3 regions of the Variovorax sp. GW822-FHT04A09 genome follow, and region 1 is predicted to be linked to each of the others. Evidence: predicted binding sites of a transcription regulator. Region 1 holds the regulator's gene; each other region holds the start of a gene.
What was found. Region 1 encodes sigma-54, which starts transcription at its own class of promoters, with help from an activator protein. Its sites were predicted from a motif close to TGGCANGNAANCTGCTTT; they were not measured.
Positions count from the first base shown of each region.

Region 1 (4,253 bases):
GCTGACCGATCCGACGACCTGCTTTCTTGGTCGAATGCAAGGCCCGCTTCGGCGGGCTTTTTCATTGGCGGCGGTGGGCAATTGCCATCCCACGCATACAATGTTTCAGAGCAAGTTTCGTGCCTTTATGACATTGCCCTCCATCCCCACATTCCCCACCCTTCGTCGCCTCGGCCGCCTGGCTTTCGGTGCGCTGTTGCTGGCCGGTGCCGCCTCGGGCGTCCTGGCCGAAACCGCCGACCGCACCAAGCCGATGAACATCGAGTCCGACTCGATGCGCTACGACGACCTGAAACAGACCAGCGTGTTCACCGGCAACGTGCTGGTCACGAAGGGCACGATCATCATCCGCGGCGCGCGGCTGGACGTGCGCCAGGACGCCGAGGGCTACCAGTACGGCGTGGTCACGGCCGCGCCCGGCAAGCTGGCCTATTACAAGCAGAAGCGCAACGCCGGCGACGAGTGGATCGAGGGCGAGTCCGAAGTCATCGAGTACGACAGCCGCGCCGACAACGTCAAGTTCATCCGCCGCGCCGTCATGCGCCGGCTGATCGGCGCCACGGCCAACGACGAGAGCAGCGGCGCGCTGATCGTCTACGACCAGAGCAACGACACCTACACCGTCAACGGTTCCCTCGTGCCGCCGAACGCCGGCGTCTCGGCGGGCGGTGGCGGCCGCGTGAAGGCCATCCTCACGCCGAAGGCCACGCCGGCCCCGGCGGCGCCCGGCTCCGCACCCGCGGCCGGCGGCAAGAAGCCTGCGGCCCCGGCACCCACCCCCGCGCCCGGCGCCGGGCTGCGCCCGAGCACCACGCTGGGCGGCACCGAAGGGGAAGGGCGCAAGTGATCGAAACCGCAGGAACCCAGACCGCCGACGGCATTCCGGGCAGCCGCCTCGTGGCGCGCGGCCTCAAGAAGAGCTACGGCAGCCGCACGGTCGTGAAAGACGTCTCGCTCGATGTGCAAAAGGGCGAGGTCGTCGGACTGCTCGGCCCCAACGGCGCGGGCAAGACCACCTCGTTCTACATGATCGTCGGGCTGGTGCGCGCCGACGCCGGCGAGATCACCATCGACGGCGAGCCCATCGCCCACATGCCCATCCACCGCCGCGCGCGCATGGGCCTGAGCTACCTGCCGCAGGAGGCCTCGATCTTCCGCAAGCTCACGGTCGAGGAAAACGTGCGCGCCGTGCTCGAGCTGCAGCGCGAGCCCGACGCCAACGGCCGCATGATGCCGCTGACCAAGCAGCACACCGAAGAGCGCCTGGCCGACCTGCTGGCCGACCTGCGCGTGGACCACCTGCGCGATTCGCCCGCGCTTGCGCTGTCGGGCGGCGAGCGCCGCCGCGTTGAAATTGCACGCGCGCTGGCCACGCAGCCGCGCTTCATTCTGCTGGACGAGCCCTTCGCCGGCATCGACCCGATCGCGGTGATCGAGATCCAGCGGATCATCAGTTTCCTGAAAGAGCGCGGCATCGGCGTGCTCATCACCGACCACAACGTGCGTGAGACGCTGGGCATCTGCGATCACGCGTTCATCATCAGCGACGGGCACGTGCTGGCACAAGGCACACCCTCGGAGATCGTCGACAACGCCGAGGTACGCAGGGTGTACCTGGGCGAGCACTTCCGCATGTAAGGGAGGGTCGGGTCTCCATGAAGCAAGGGCTGTCCCTTCGCGTCTCGCAGCATCTGGCCTTGACGCCACAGCTGCAGCAGTCCATTCGCCTGCTCCAGCTCTCCACGCTCGAACTGAGCCAGGAGGTGGAGCAGATGCTGGACGAGAACCCGTTCCTCGAGCGCACCGCGGAAGAAGCGGCGCGCGAGGAGTTCGGGCTGGACACGGCCGACGCGCCGGTGCCGCGCGACGACGCGGGCGAGGGCGAGGCCGAGTTCACGCCGTCCGCCGCCAGCACGTCCTCCACGTCCAGCGACACCACCACCTCGACCCCCGACACCGACGGCCCCGCCGCCGAGATCGCCGAGCGCGAGCCCGACTGGGAAGGCGACGGCACCGTCGACATGGCGCCCGACGACAGCGAGTGGGGCAGCGATGCGCCCGCACGCCAGAACAACCTGGGCGACGACGAGCGTGCCGACGCCACCGAACTCGCGCGCAGCCAGGAGTCGCTGCAGTCCTTCCTGCATCGCCAGGCGCTGAGCCTGCGCCTCAATGAAAACGACTGCGCCGCGCTGCGCTTTTTGATCGAATCGCTCAACGACGACGGTTACCTCGAAGACTCGCTGCCCGCGCTGGCCTCGGGCCTGGCGGGCGACGACAACGACCAGTTCGACGACCTCGTGCACCACTTCCAGGTGGCGCTGGGCCTGCTGCAGAGCCTGGAGCCGGCCGGCGTCGGCGCGCGCGACCTCGGCGAATGCCTGAGCATCCAGCTGAAGGCGCTCGCCAGCGAAGACGAGACCGAGGCCGAAGCGCTCATCCGCAAGACCGCCATCGCGATCTGCAAGCAGCCGATGGAGCTGCTCGCGCGGCGTGACTTCAAGCGCCTGGCCACGCTCACGCGCACCAACGAAGAGTTGGTGCGCTCGGCGCTGCAGATCATTGCGCGCCTGGAGCCCAAGCCGGGCCGCCGCTTTGTCGACGTCGAACGCAACATCGTCATTCCCGATGTGATCGTCACCAAGACCGGGCGCGGCACCAACGTGAAGTTCCGCGTCATGCTCAACCCCGAAGTCATGCCGCGCCTGCGCGTGCACGACATCTACGCCGGCGCGCTCAAGTCGCACAAGGGCGAGGGCAGCCAGGCGCTGTCGCAGCGGCTGCAGGAGGCGCGCTGGTTCATCAAGAACATCCAGCAGCGCTTCGACACCATCCTGCGCGTGAGCAACGCCATCGTCGAGCGCCAGAAGAGCTACTTCGTGCACGGCGAGCTGGCCATGCGCCCGCTGGTGCTGCGCGAGATCGCCGACGAGCTCGGCCTGCACGAGTCGACCATCTCGCGCGTGACCACCGCCAAGTACATGGCCACGCCCTTCGGCACGGTCGAGCTGAAGTACTTCTTCGGCTCGGCGCTGGGCACCGAGACCGGTGGCAATGCGTCGAGCACCGCGGTGCGCGCGCTGATCAAGCAGTTCGTGAGTTCCGAGAGCATCAAGAAGCCGCTGTCCGACAGCCAGATCTCCGAGATGCTGAAGGAGCAGGGCATCGAGTGCGCGCGCCGCACCGTCGCCAAGTACCGCGAAGCCTTGCGCATCGCACCGGCCAACCTGCGCAAAGCCCTGTAGAAAGCCCACGATGACCCGTCGCCTGCTGTCGCGCTGGGGGCATTGGGTCTTCGCCCTCGTGGCTGCATCGCTGTTCGCCGGCTGTGCCACCTTGCCCGACGACGCACCGCGCCCGCCCACCAAGGCCATCGCCGTCTCGGCCGACACCGCGCTCGGCAAGATCGCGTTGGCCTCGCAGCCCGACCCCGACCTCAGCGGCTTTCGCCTGATGCCCGGCGGCGACTTCGCCTTCGACACGCGGCTGCAGCTGGCGCGCCGCGCGCAGCGCACGCTCGACGTGCAGTACTACCAGATCGAGAACGACGAGACCGGCCGCTACCTGCTGCGCACCCTGCGCGATGCGGCCCAGCGCGGCGTGCGCGTGCGCCTGTTGATGGACGACCTGTACACGTCCGGCGAAGACGAGCTGTTGCTCGGGCTGGCCGCCACGCCGAACGTGGAGCTGCGCCTGTTCAACCCGTTCCCGGCCGGGCGCGGCAGCCTGCTCAAGCGCTTCACCGCGTCGCTGTTCGACTTCAGCCGCGTCAACCGCCGCATGCACAACAAGCTCTTCATCGCCGACGGCGCGATGGCGGTGGCGGGCGGGCGCAACATCGGCAACCAGTACTTCCGCCGCACCACCGGCCCGAACTTCATCGACCTCGACACCTTCGTCACGGGCGCGTTGATTCCGCGCCTGGGCGTGCTGTTCGACCAGTACTGGAACAGCCCGCACGTGCGCCCGATCGGCGCGGTCGTGCACACCGACCTGCCGCGCGAAGAGCTGCAGCGCCGCTTCGACGCCGCCACCGGCCCCGACACCACGCCGCCGCCGCCCAGGCCTGCGCCCAACGACCTGCTCGGCTACAGCCCCGTGGCCGACGACCTCGACGCCGGCAAGCTCGGCCTGATCTGGACCACCGCCGAGGCTTATGCCGATTCACCCGACCGCGTGATCGGCAAGACCGCGTCGTATGGCGGCGTGCCGCTGCTCGACGTGGACAGCGTGCGCTACAACGTGGTCGAGCA
Region 1 covers NZ_JBXAMV010000005.1:111,568-115,820, reverse strand. The annotation lists gene AC1RLW_RS23945 (thiol:disulfide interchange protein DsbA/DsbL) at 1-5, shown strand, start outside; gene lptA (lipopolysaccharide transport periplasmic protein LptA) at 128-847, shown strand; gene lptB (LPS export ABC transporter ATP-binding protein) at 844-1,638, shown strand; gene rpoN (RNA polymerase factor sigma-54) at 1,656-3,245, shown strand; gene AC1RLW_RS23925 (phospholipase D family protein) at 3,256-4,253, shown strand, end outside.

Region 2 (4,253 bases), 300 kb from region 1:
GCGGGCGTGACGGCCACGAGGCCGGCGACAGCACCGGATGCGGCGCCCAGCATCGAGGCCTTGCCCTTGTGCAGGCTCTCACCCAGGATCCACGAGAGGGCCGCGGCGGCGGTGGCGAGCACCGTGTTCACAAAAGCCAGGCCGGCGGCGGCGTTGGCCGCACCTGCCGAGCCGGCGTTGAAGCCGAACCAGCCGACCCACAGCAGCGAGGCGCCGACCATGGTGAGCGTGAGCGAGTGCGGCGTGAAGGCTTCCTTGCCGTAGCCCACGCGCTTGCCGACCATGTAGGCACCGACCAGGCCGGCGATACCGGCGTTGATGTGCACCACGGTGCCGCCGGCGAAGTCCAGCGCGCCGTCCTTGCCCAGCAGGCCGCCGCCCCACACGATGTGGGCCATGGGCACGTAGCTGAAGGTGAACCAGATCACCGAGAACAGCAGCACGGCCGAGAACTTGGCGCGTTCCGCGAAGGCGCCGACGATCAGCGCCACGGTGATGGCCGCGAAGGTGCCCTGGAAGGCGAAGAACACGTATTCGGGGATCGTGGTCAGCGCGCCGAAGGTCTCCTGCGTGATGCCCTTCATGAAGATCTTGTCGAAGCTTCCGAAGAAGTTGCCGTCGCCCGTGAAGGCCAGGCTGTAGCCGTAGATGGCCCACAGCAGGCTGATGAGCGAGAAGATCACGAAGACCTGCATCAGCACCGACAGCATGTTCTTGGAGCGGCCCAGGCCGCCGTAGAACAGCGCCAGGCCGGGGATGGTCATCAGGATCACGAGCAGGGTCGAGGTGAGCATCCAGGCGGTGTCGCCGGAGTCGACCTTGGGCGCGGGGGCGGCGGCCGGTGCGGCGGGCGCGGCCTCGGCGGCCGCGGGTGCTGCAGCTGCTGCAGGCGCGGGCGCAGCAGCGGCAGGTGCCGATGCAGCCGGTGCCTCAGGGGTGGCGGCGGGTGCCTGGGCCAGCGCCGAAGTACCGGCGACGAAGACGCTCAAGCCGAGCGCAAGAGAGACAAGAAGTTTTTTCATAGTCGTTGTTCTTTCGGGCCAGGACTCGATCAGAGGGCTTCGCGGCCCGTTTCGCCGGTGCGGATGCGCACGACCTGCTCGAGGTTGTAGACAAAGATCTTGCCGTCGCCGATCTTCCCGGTGCGCGCGGCGCCTTCCACGGCCTCGATCACGCGGTCGACCAGCTCGTCGGAGATGGCCGCCTCGATCTTCACCTTGGGCAGGAAGTCGACCACGTACTCGGCGCCGCGGTACAGCTCGGTGTGGCCCTTCTGGCGACCGAAGCCCTTCACTTCCGTGACGGTGATGCCCTGCACGCCGATGGCCGAGAGCGCTTCGCGCACCTCGTCGAGCTTGAACGGTTTGATGATGGCTGTGACCAGCTTCATGATGAGTTGCTCCTTCTGGATGGATGAAAGGCGGCGCGGCAACGTGGGCCGCGCCTGGTTGTTGTGTCGATTACAGCGTCTTCGTCAGCGTGAGGATGAAGCGTGCCTTGTTGGGCGAGTAGTAGGTGGTGCCGAAGGTGCCGAAGTCGGGGATCTCGATGCCCGGGTAGGCCACGACCTGGTAGTTGGACTTCTTGTTGGCGCCCTGCACCGAGCCGGTGAGCGTCAGGCCGCTGCCGAAGTCGTAGGTGGCGCCGATGTTGTAGTCCACGTAGCTCTTGTAGCCCAGGCTGCGGATGTCGCTGGACATGTTGGTGAAGCCGACGGCGGCCTTGAGCGTGACCTTGGGCACGATCTCCTTGCTGTAGGCCAGGTTCAGGTAACCGGTGTTGCGGCCCTTCAGGCCCGAGCCCGTCTTGGCGCCGGCGTAGCCGAAGTAGTCCTTGGACACCGTGTGCGAGTACTTGGCCGTGAACGAGCCGAAGCTGTCGTTGGCGTAGGTGGCGCCCACGTACAGCTCGGTGGTGTTGCCCACCGAGTTGCCCGGGTAGATGTAGGTGAGCGCGCCCACGTCCATGTCGACCGGGCCGGCCTTGAACTTGTAGCCGCCGTACAGGTCGCTCTCGATGCTGTTGCCCTTGAGCCAGTTGACGCTGGAGTTCCAGTTGCCGATGTAGAAGCCGCTGTCGCCGAAGGCGTAGTCGAAGCCGCCCTGGATGGCGGGCTTGAAACCCTTGGTCTTGGCGTAGTCGTTCTTGCCGATCATGTCCTGGTCCTGGCCGCGGAACTTGTAGTTCGTGGTCAGCGAGACATTGCCCGTGAGCAGGGGCGCGGGCGCCGGTGCGGCGGCGTCGGCGGCCTGGGCCATGGCGGCGCCCGAGGCGGTCAGTGCAGTGGCCAGAACGATCAACGCCTGGGCGGCGGTACGGTGCGTCATCAGGGAACTCCTCGCAAGTGTGTTGTTGGACCTGAGCACCCTCAAAGCAGGGAGCGTGCCAAACTGCACGAATACCGCCCCGGCCAGAGGGCGCAGGTGTCCGGCGATGAGCGCCAAATCGTTACAAGCCCTGTTTCCGGCAGTTGCACACGCTTGCACGCTGCACGGTCCTGGGCTTGCACGTCGCAGGCGCACCAACTTGGGGAGAGGGAGAAAAATGAGTCTGTCTTTGGTGCAAAGCCGCGCCTTGCTCGGCCTGGAGGCCGCCGCCGTCACGGTCGAGGTGCATCTGGCGAACGGCCTGCCGAGCTTCACGCTGGTCGGGCTGGCCGAGACCGAGGTCAAGGAAGCACGCGAACGCGTGCGCTCGGCGATCCAGAACGCCGGGCTCGAATTTCCGACCAACAAGAAGATCGTGGTCAATCTGGCGCCCGCCGACCTGCCGAAGGACTCGGGCCGCTTCGACCTGCCCATTGCCCTGGGCATCCTCGCGGCCAGTGGGCAGATCGAGAACGCGCGGCTGGCCGGCCATGAGTTCGCCGGCGAGCTGTCGCTGTCGGGCGAACTGCGCCCCGTGCGCGGCGCGCTCGCGATGGCCGTGGCCACCTACACCCAGGGCACGGCCGTGCGGCTGGTGCTGCCCCTGGACAGCGCCCAGGAGGCCGCGCTGGTGCCCGGTGCGCAGGTGTACGGGGCCCGGCACCTGCTCGACGTGGTGCGCCAGTTCGCCGCCAGCGGCGGCGGTCCGGTCGATGCGAGCGACGACGGCTGGACCCACGTGCGCGCCGCGCCCGGCGACGGCGCCCCGCGCTATGCCGACCTGGCCGACGTCAAGGGCCACACCGGCGCCAAGCGCGCCCTCGAGATCGCCGCGGCCGGCGGCCACAGCCTGCTCATGGTGGGCGAGCCGGGCTCGGGCAAGTCGATGCTGGCACACCGCTTCGCCGGCCTGCTGCCGCCGATGAACGTGGACGAAGCGCTGGAGAGCGCGGCCATCGCCAGCCTCGACGGCCGGCTGGCGCCCGAGCGCTGGATGAGCCGGCCGACGGCCACGCCGCACCACACGGCGAGCGCGGTGGCGCTGGTGGGCGGCGGCTCGCCGCCCCGGCCGGGCGAGATCTCGCGCGCGCACCACGGCGTTCTGTTTTTGGATGAATTCCCCGAGTTCACGCGCGCCGCGCTCGAAGCCCTGCGCGAGCCGCTGGAGACCGGCACCATCACGATCACCCGCGCCGCCCGTCGCGCAGAGTTTCCGGCGCGCTTCCAGCTCATCGCCGCGATGAACCCCTGCCCCTGCGGCTACCTCGGCTCCACGCTCAAGCCCTGCCGCTGCACGCCCGAGCGCGTCGCGCGCTACCAGGGCAAGCTCAGCGGCCCGCTGCTGGACCGCATCGACCTGCACATCGAGGTGGCGGCCGTGTCGGCGCCGCAGCTGCTCGATGCGCCGGCGGGCGAATCGACCGACAGCATCCGCGCGCGCGTGGTGGGCGCACGCGACCGCGCGCTGCAACGCCAGGGCCACGCGAACCAGGCGTTGCAGGGGCGTGCGATCGACACGCACGCCGTGCTCGACGGCCCCGCGCGCCAGCTGCTGCAGCAGGCGGCCGCGCGGCTGGGCTGGTCGGCGCGCAGCACGCACCGCGCGCTGAAGGTGGCGCGCACCATCGCCGACCTCGCGGGACAGGACGCCGTGCAGGCCGCGCACGTGGCGGAGGCGGTGCAGTACCGCCGCGCATTGCGCACCGGCACGCCCTGACCCGCGGCCCTCTTACTTGAACTCGTGGCTCACCACCGGTGCGGACTTGCTGTCCTGCACCGTCACGCGCTGGCGGTAGGCCGTGAGGTCGCCGTTGCGCACCTCGATCGTGTAGATGCCCGGACGCAGCGGCAGCGACTTGAGCGGCGGGCTCACGCCGCGGTCGGCGC
Region 2 covers NZ_JBXAMV010000005.1:408,063-412,315, forward strand. The annotation lists gene AC1RLW_RS25265 (ammonium transporter) at 1-1,022, opposite strand, end outside; gene glnK (P-II family nitrogen regulator) at 1,052-1,390, opposite strand; gene AC1RLW_RS25275 (TorF family putative porin) at 1,461-2,327, opposite strand; gene AC1RLW_RS25280 (YifB family Mg chelatase-like AAA ATPase) at 2,545-4,083, shown strand; gene AC1RLW_RS25285 (serine/threonine-protein kinase) at 4,096-4,253, opposite strand, start outside.
Region 2: a site for sigma-54 is predicted at 2,371-2,388, ahead of AC1RLW_RS25275 (TorF family putative porin). Genes of this name have one in related genera too.

Region 3 (4,253 bases), on a different contig from region 1:
GGCGCGTCTCGAACGCGGCGTTGTAGAGGAACTCGGTGTGGTCGACGAGTTCCTTCCAGTTGTGGGCCGGGTGGATGTTGACTTCGATCACGCCCGGGTCGGGTGTCACGGCCAGCATCTTCAGGCGCGGATCGCGCGGCGGCGGATAGCCTTCCATCACGATGCGCACGCCCAGTTGTTGCGCGGTGGCTTCGACGGCGGCGACGAGGTCGAGGTAGTCCTCCAGGCGCGCCAGTGGCGGCATGAAGACGTAGAGCACACCCGAGGCGCTGCCTTTCTTCTCGGCCGCGGGGCCGTTGGCGCGGCGCGGGTCGCGCACCTCGACGCACAGCGCGGTGCGCGTGACCCAGTGGGCCGATTCGCCGCGCAGCGGCTGGCGCGTGGCGGGTGTGGCGGCATCCGCAGCAGCTGCTGCATCGCCCTTCGCCGCATCGCCGGGGCTTTGCATGCGCAGCGACGCGGCCACCACGGGCGGCGTGCCGAAGGTGTAGGGCACCTCGCCCAGGTCGGCGCCGGCCACCGGGGTGGCGGTGGCATAGCGTGCGCGGTAGTCGGATGCGCTGGGCAACGCGGCGCGCGGCGCGGTCGGGTCGCGCTCGATGAGATACGGGTAGTCGCCCTTGCTGGCCCACGGCTGCGAATCGAGCGGCAGGCGGTAGCCCATGGGCGAGTCGCCCGGGATCAGGAACAGGCGGTCGTCGCGCAGGAACCAGGGGCCGGTCTTCCAGCCGGGGCCGGCGAGCGCGGGCGCGTCGCCGTTGGCGTTGCCGGGCTCGATGGGCAGCATGTAGCCGATCACCGCGTCGAGCTTCTGAGTGAACACGCGGCGCAGGCGCACGCGTTCGAGTTCGTCGTCGAGCTTGGAGTCGAAGGGGTCGACGTTCACCGGCAGGCGGCGTTCGCGCCACAGGTAGTAGTAGGTGTCTTCGTAGCCGGGCTGGATGTAGCGCTCGGTGAGGCCCAGCTTGTGCGCCAGCACGGTGGTGAAGCGGCGCGCGTCCTCGCTCGTGTAGTGCGTGGGAAAGCGTTCGTCGGCGAACAGCTCGGGGTCGTGCCACAGCGTCTGGCCGTCGGCGCGCCAGAAGATCGACAGCGCCCAGCGCGGCAGTTGCTCGCCCGGGTACCACTTGCCCTGGCCGAAATGCAGGAAGCCGCCCTGGCCGTACTCGGCGCGCAGCTTGTGCACGAGCTCGGTGGCATAGCCGCGCTTGGTGGGGCCGAGCGCGTCGGTGTTCCATTCAGGCGCGTCGCGGTCGCTGGTGGCGACGTAGGTGGGCTCGCCGCCCATCGTGAGGCGCACGTCGCCGGCGACAAGGCGCGCATCGACCGCGTCGCCGAGCGCGAGCACCTCGGCCCATTGTTCTTCGGTGTAGGGCTTGGTGACGCGCGGCGATTCGTAGATGCGCGTGACCTTCATCTCGTGGCTGAACTCGACCTCGGACTCGTCGACGCCGCCCTCGATGGGCGCGGCGCTGGAAGGCGTGGGTGTGCAGGCCAGCGGGATGTGGCCTTCACCGGCCAGCAGGCCCGAGGTGGCATCCAGGCCGATCCAGCCGGCGCCCGGCAGGAACACCTCGCACCAGGCGTGCAGGTCGGTGAAGTCGACCGTGGTGCCGCTGGGGCCATCGAGGGCCTTCACGTCGGGCGTGAGCTGGATCAGGTAGCCCGACACGAAGCGCGCGGCCAGGCCGCAATGGCGCAGCAGCTGCACCAGCAGCCAGCCCGAGTCGCGGCACGAGCCGCTGCCGTTGCTCAGCGTTTCTTCCGGCGTCTGCACGCCGGGCTCCATGCGGATGAGGTAGCTGACGTCCTTTTGCACCTGCTGGTTGATGCCGACCAGGAAGTCGATGGTGCGCTGTTCCTTGCGCTCGATCCTGTCGAGGTAGGCCTGCAGCAGCGGCGTGGGCTTCTCGGTGACGAGGTAGGGCGCCAGCTCTTCGGCCTGCGAGGCCGTGTACTTGAAGGGGAAGTTCTCGGCCTGCGGCTCCAGGAAGAAGTCGAAGGGGTTGTAGACCGCCATCTCGACCACGAGGTCGACCGTGACCTTGAACTCGCGCGTCTTCTCGGGGAACACGAGCCGCGCCTGGTAGTTGGCGAACGGGTCCTGCATCCAGTTGACGAAGTGCTCGGCCGGCTCGACCCGCAGCGAGTACGAGATCACATTGCTGCGGCAATGGGGCGCGGGGCGCAGTCGCACGACTTGCGGGCCCAACTGCACCAGGCGGTCGTATGTGTAGTGGGTGACGTGGTGGAGTGCGGCGTGGATGGACATGCGTAGGGGCGTGCAGTGCAGCGAGGTTGCATCGAAAAGATGTCTCTGGTGAGACGCATACTAGCCCAGTTGCCAAGCAATTAACGCGCCATCGAGCGTGGGTTGGGGGAGGGTTTGCATCATGGATTCCGGGGTGTGGGGAGGGCAGTCGCGGCGAGCGTCCAACGCTGTCGCGGGTGGGGCGGGGGCCTTCGTTGCGCTGGGCGGTACGCTGCTCGGCGCGGCGGTGCAACTGCGTCAGCCGCTGTTGTGGGCGGCGGGTGTCTACGTCGCGTTGCTGCTGGCGGGGCTCGGTGGCGGATGGCTGTTGTGGCGGTGGCGTGGGCCTCGGCTGTTCGTGCTGATGCTGTCGCTGGCCTGCGGTGCGATGGCCGGCGCGGGGCTCGCTGGATGGCGCGCGACGGCCTATGCGAACGGGTCGCTGGACCCGCAACTGGAAGGGCGCGACCTGCGGCTCACGGGCGTGGTCTCGCAGATGCCGCAGCCCGGCGAGATCGGAACGCGCTTCCGTTTCGATGTGGAGACGGCGCAGTGGGCCGAGGCCTCACGTGATGCTGCGCCACCGACGGTGCCGTCACGCATCGCGCTCGCCTGGTACGGCGAATACAGCGGGATGTGGGAGCAGCCCGCCGAACGTCGCGCATCCGTCGCACGCACCGTGGGCGAGGTGCATGCCGGCCAGCGCTGGCAACTGACCGTGCGCCTGCGCGCGCTGCACGGCAACCTCAATCCGCATGGCTTCGACAGCGAACTGTGGGCCTGGGAGCAAGGCGTGCATGCGCAGGGCCATGTGCGCGCCGGGGCGCGCGACCCCGCGCCGCGCCTGCTGGGCACGACGTGGCGGCACCCGATCGAGCGGGCGCGCGAAGCCGTGCGCGATGCCGTCTTCGCCCGCGTGGACGACCGGCGGCAGGCCGGCGTGATCGCCGCGCTCGTCACCGGCGACCAGGGCGCCATCGACCGTGCCGACTGGGACGTCTTCCGCGCCACCGGCGTCGCGCACCTGATGTCGATCTCGGGCCTGCACATCACCTTGTTCGCGTGGTTCGCGGCGCATGTCGTGGGCGCGCTCTGGCGGCGCAGCAGCCGGCTCATGCTGCGGCTGCCCGCGCAACAGGCCGCGCTCGCCGGCGGCGTGTTGCTGGCCGCGCTCTACGCGCTCTTCAGCGGTTGGGGCGTGCCCTCGCAGCGCACGGTCTGGATGCTCGCGGCCGTGGCGCTGCTGCGCCTGACCGGTCGGCGCTGGCCGTGGCCGCACGTCTGGCTGCTGACGGCGGCGGTCGTGGTGGCCGCCGATCCGTGGGCGCTGCTGCAGGCCGGCTTCTGGCTCAGCTTCGTCGCGGTGGCTGTGCTGTTCGCCTCCGCCACGGCCGTGCCGGGCGAAGGGCGGGTGGGCGCGCTCACGCGCCTGGGCCGCTTCTTTCGCGAGCAATGGACGATCACGCTGGCGCTCACGCCGCTGAGCTTGCTGCTGTTCCAGCAGGTGTCGGCGGTCGGGCTGGTGGCCAACGCGCTCGCGATCCCATGGGTGACGCTGGTGATCACGCCGCTGGCGATGCTCGGCGTGGCGGTGCCGCCGCTGTGGGACGTGGCCGCTGGGGCGGTGAAGCTGTTCGCGCTGCTGCTGCAGGCACTCGCCGGCCTGCCGTTCGCCACGCTGTCGATGGCCGCGCCACCGCCATGGCTGGCCGCAGGTGGCGTGGCGGGCGGCGTGCTGCTCGCGATGCGCCTGCCGTGGTCGATGCGGGCGCTCGGGCTGCCGCTGCTGTTGCCGGTGCTCTTGTGGCAGCCAGCGCGGCCCGCCGTGGGCGAGTTCGACCTGCTCGCCGCCGACATCGGGCAGGGCAACGCGGTGCTCGTGCGCACCGCCACGCACAGCCTGCTGTATGACGCCGGCCCGCGCTACGGGCTCGACAGCGACGCGGGCCACCGCGTGCTCGTGCCGCTGCTGCGCGCACGCGGCGAACGGCTCGACCTGCTG
Region 3 covers NZ_JBXAMV010000001.1:1,863,907-1,868,159, reverse strand. The annotation lists gene AC1RLW_RS08570 (transglutaminase family protein) at 1-2,272, opposite strand, end outside; gene AC1RLW_RS08565 (DNA internalization-related competence protein ComEC/Rec2) at 2,394-4,253, shown strand, end outside.
Region 3: a site for sigma-54 is predicted at 2,346-2,363, ahead of AC1RLW_RS08570 (transglutaminase family protein). Genes of this name have one in related genera too.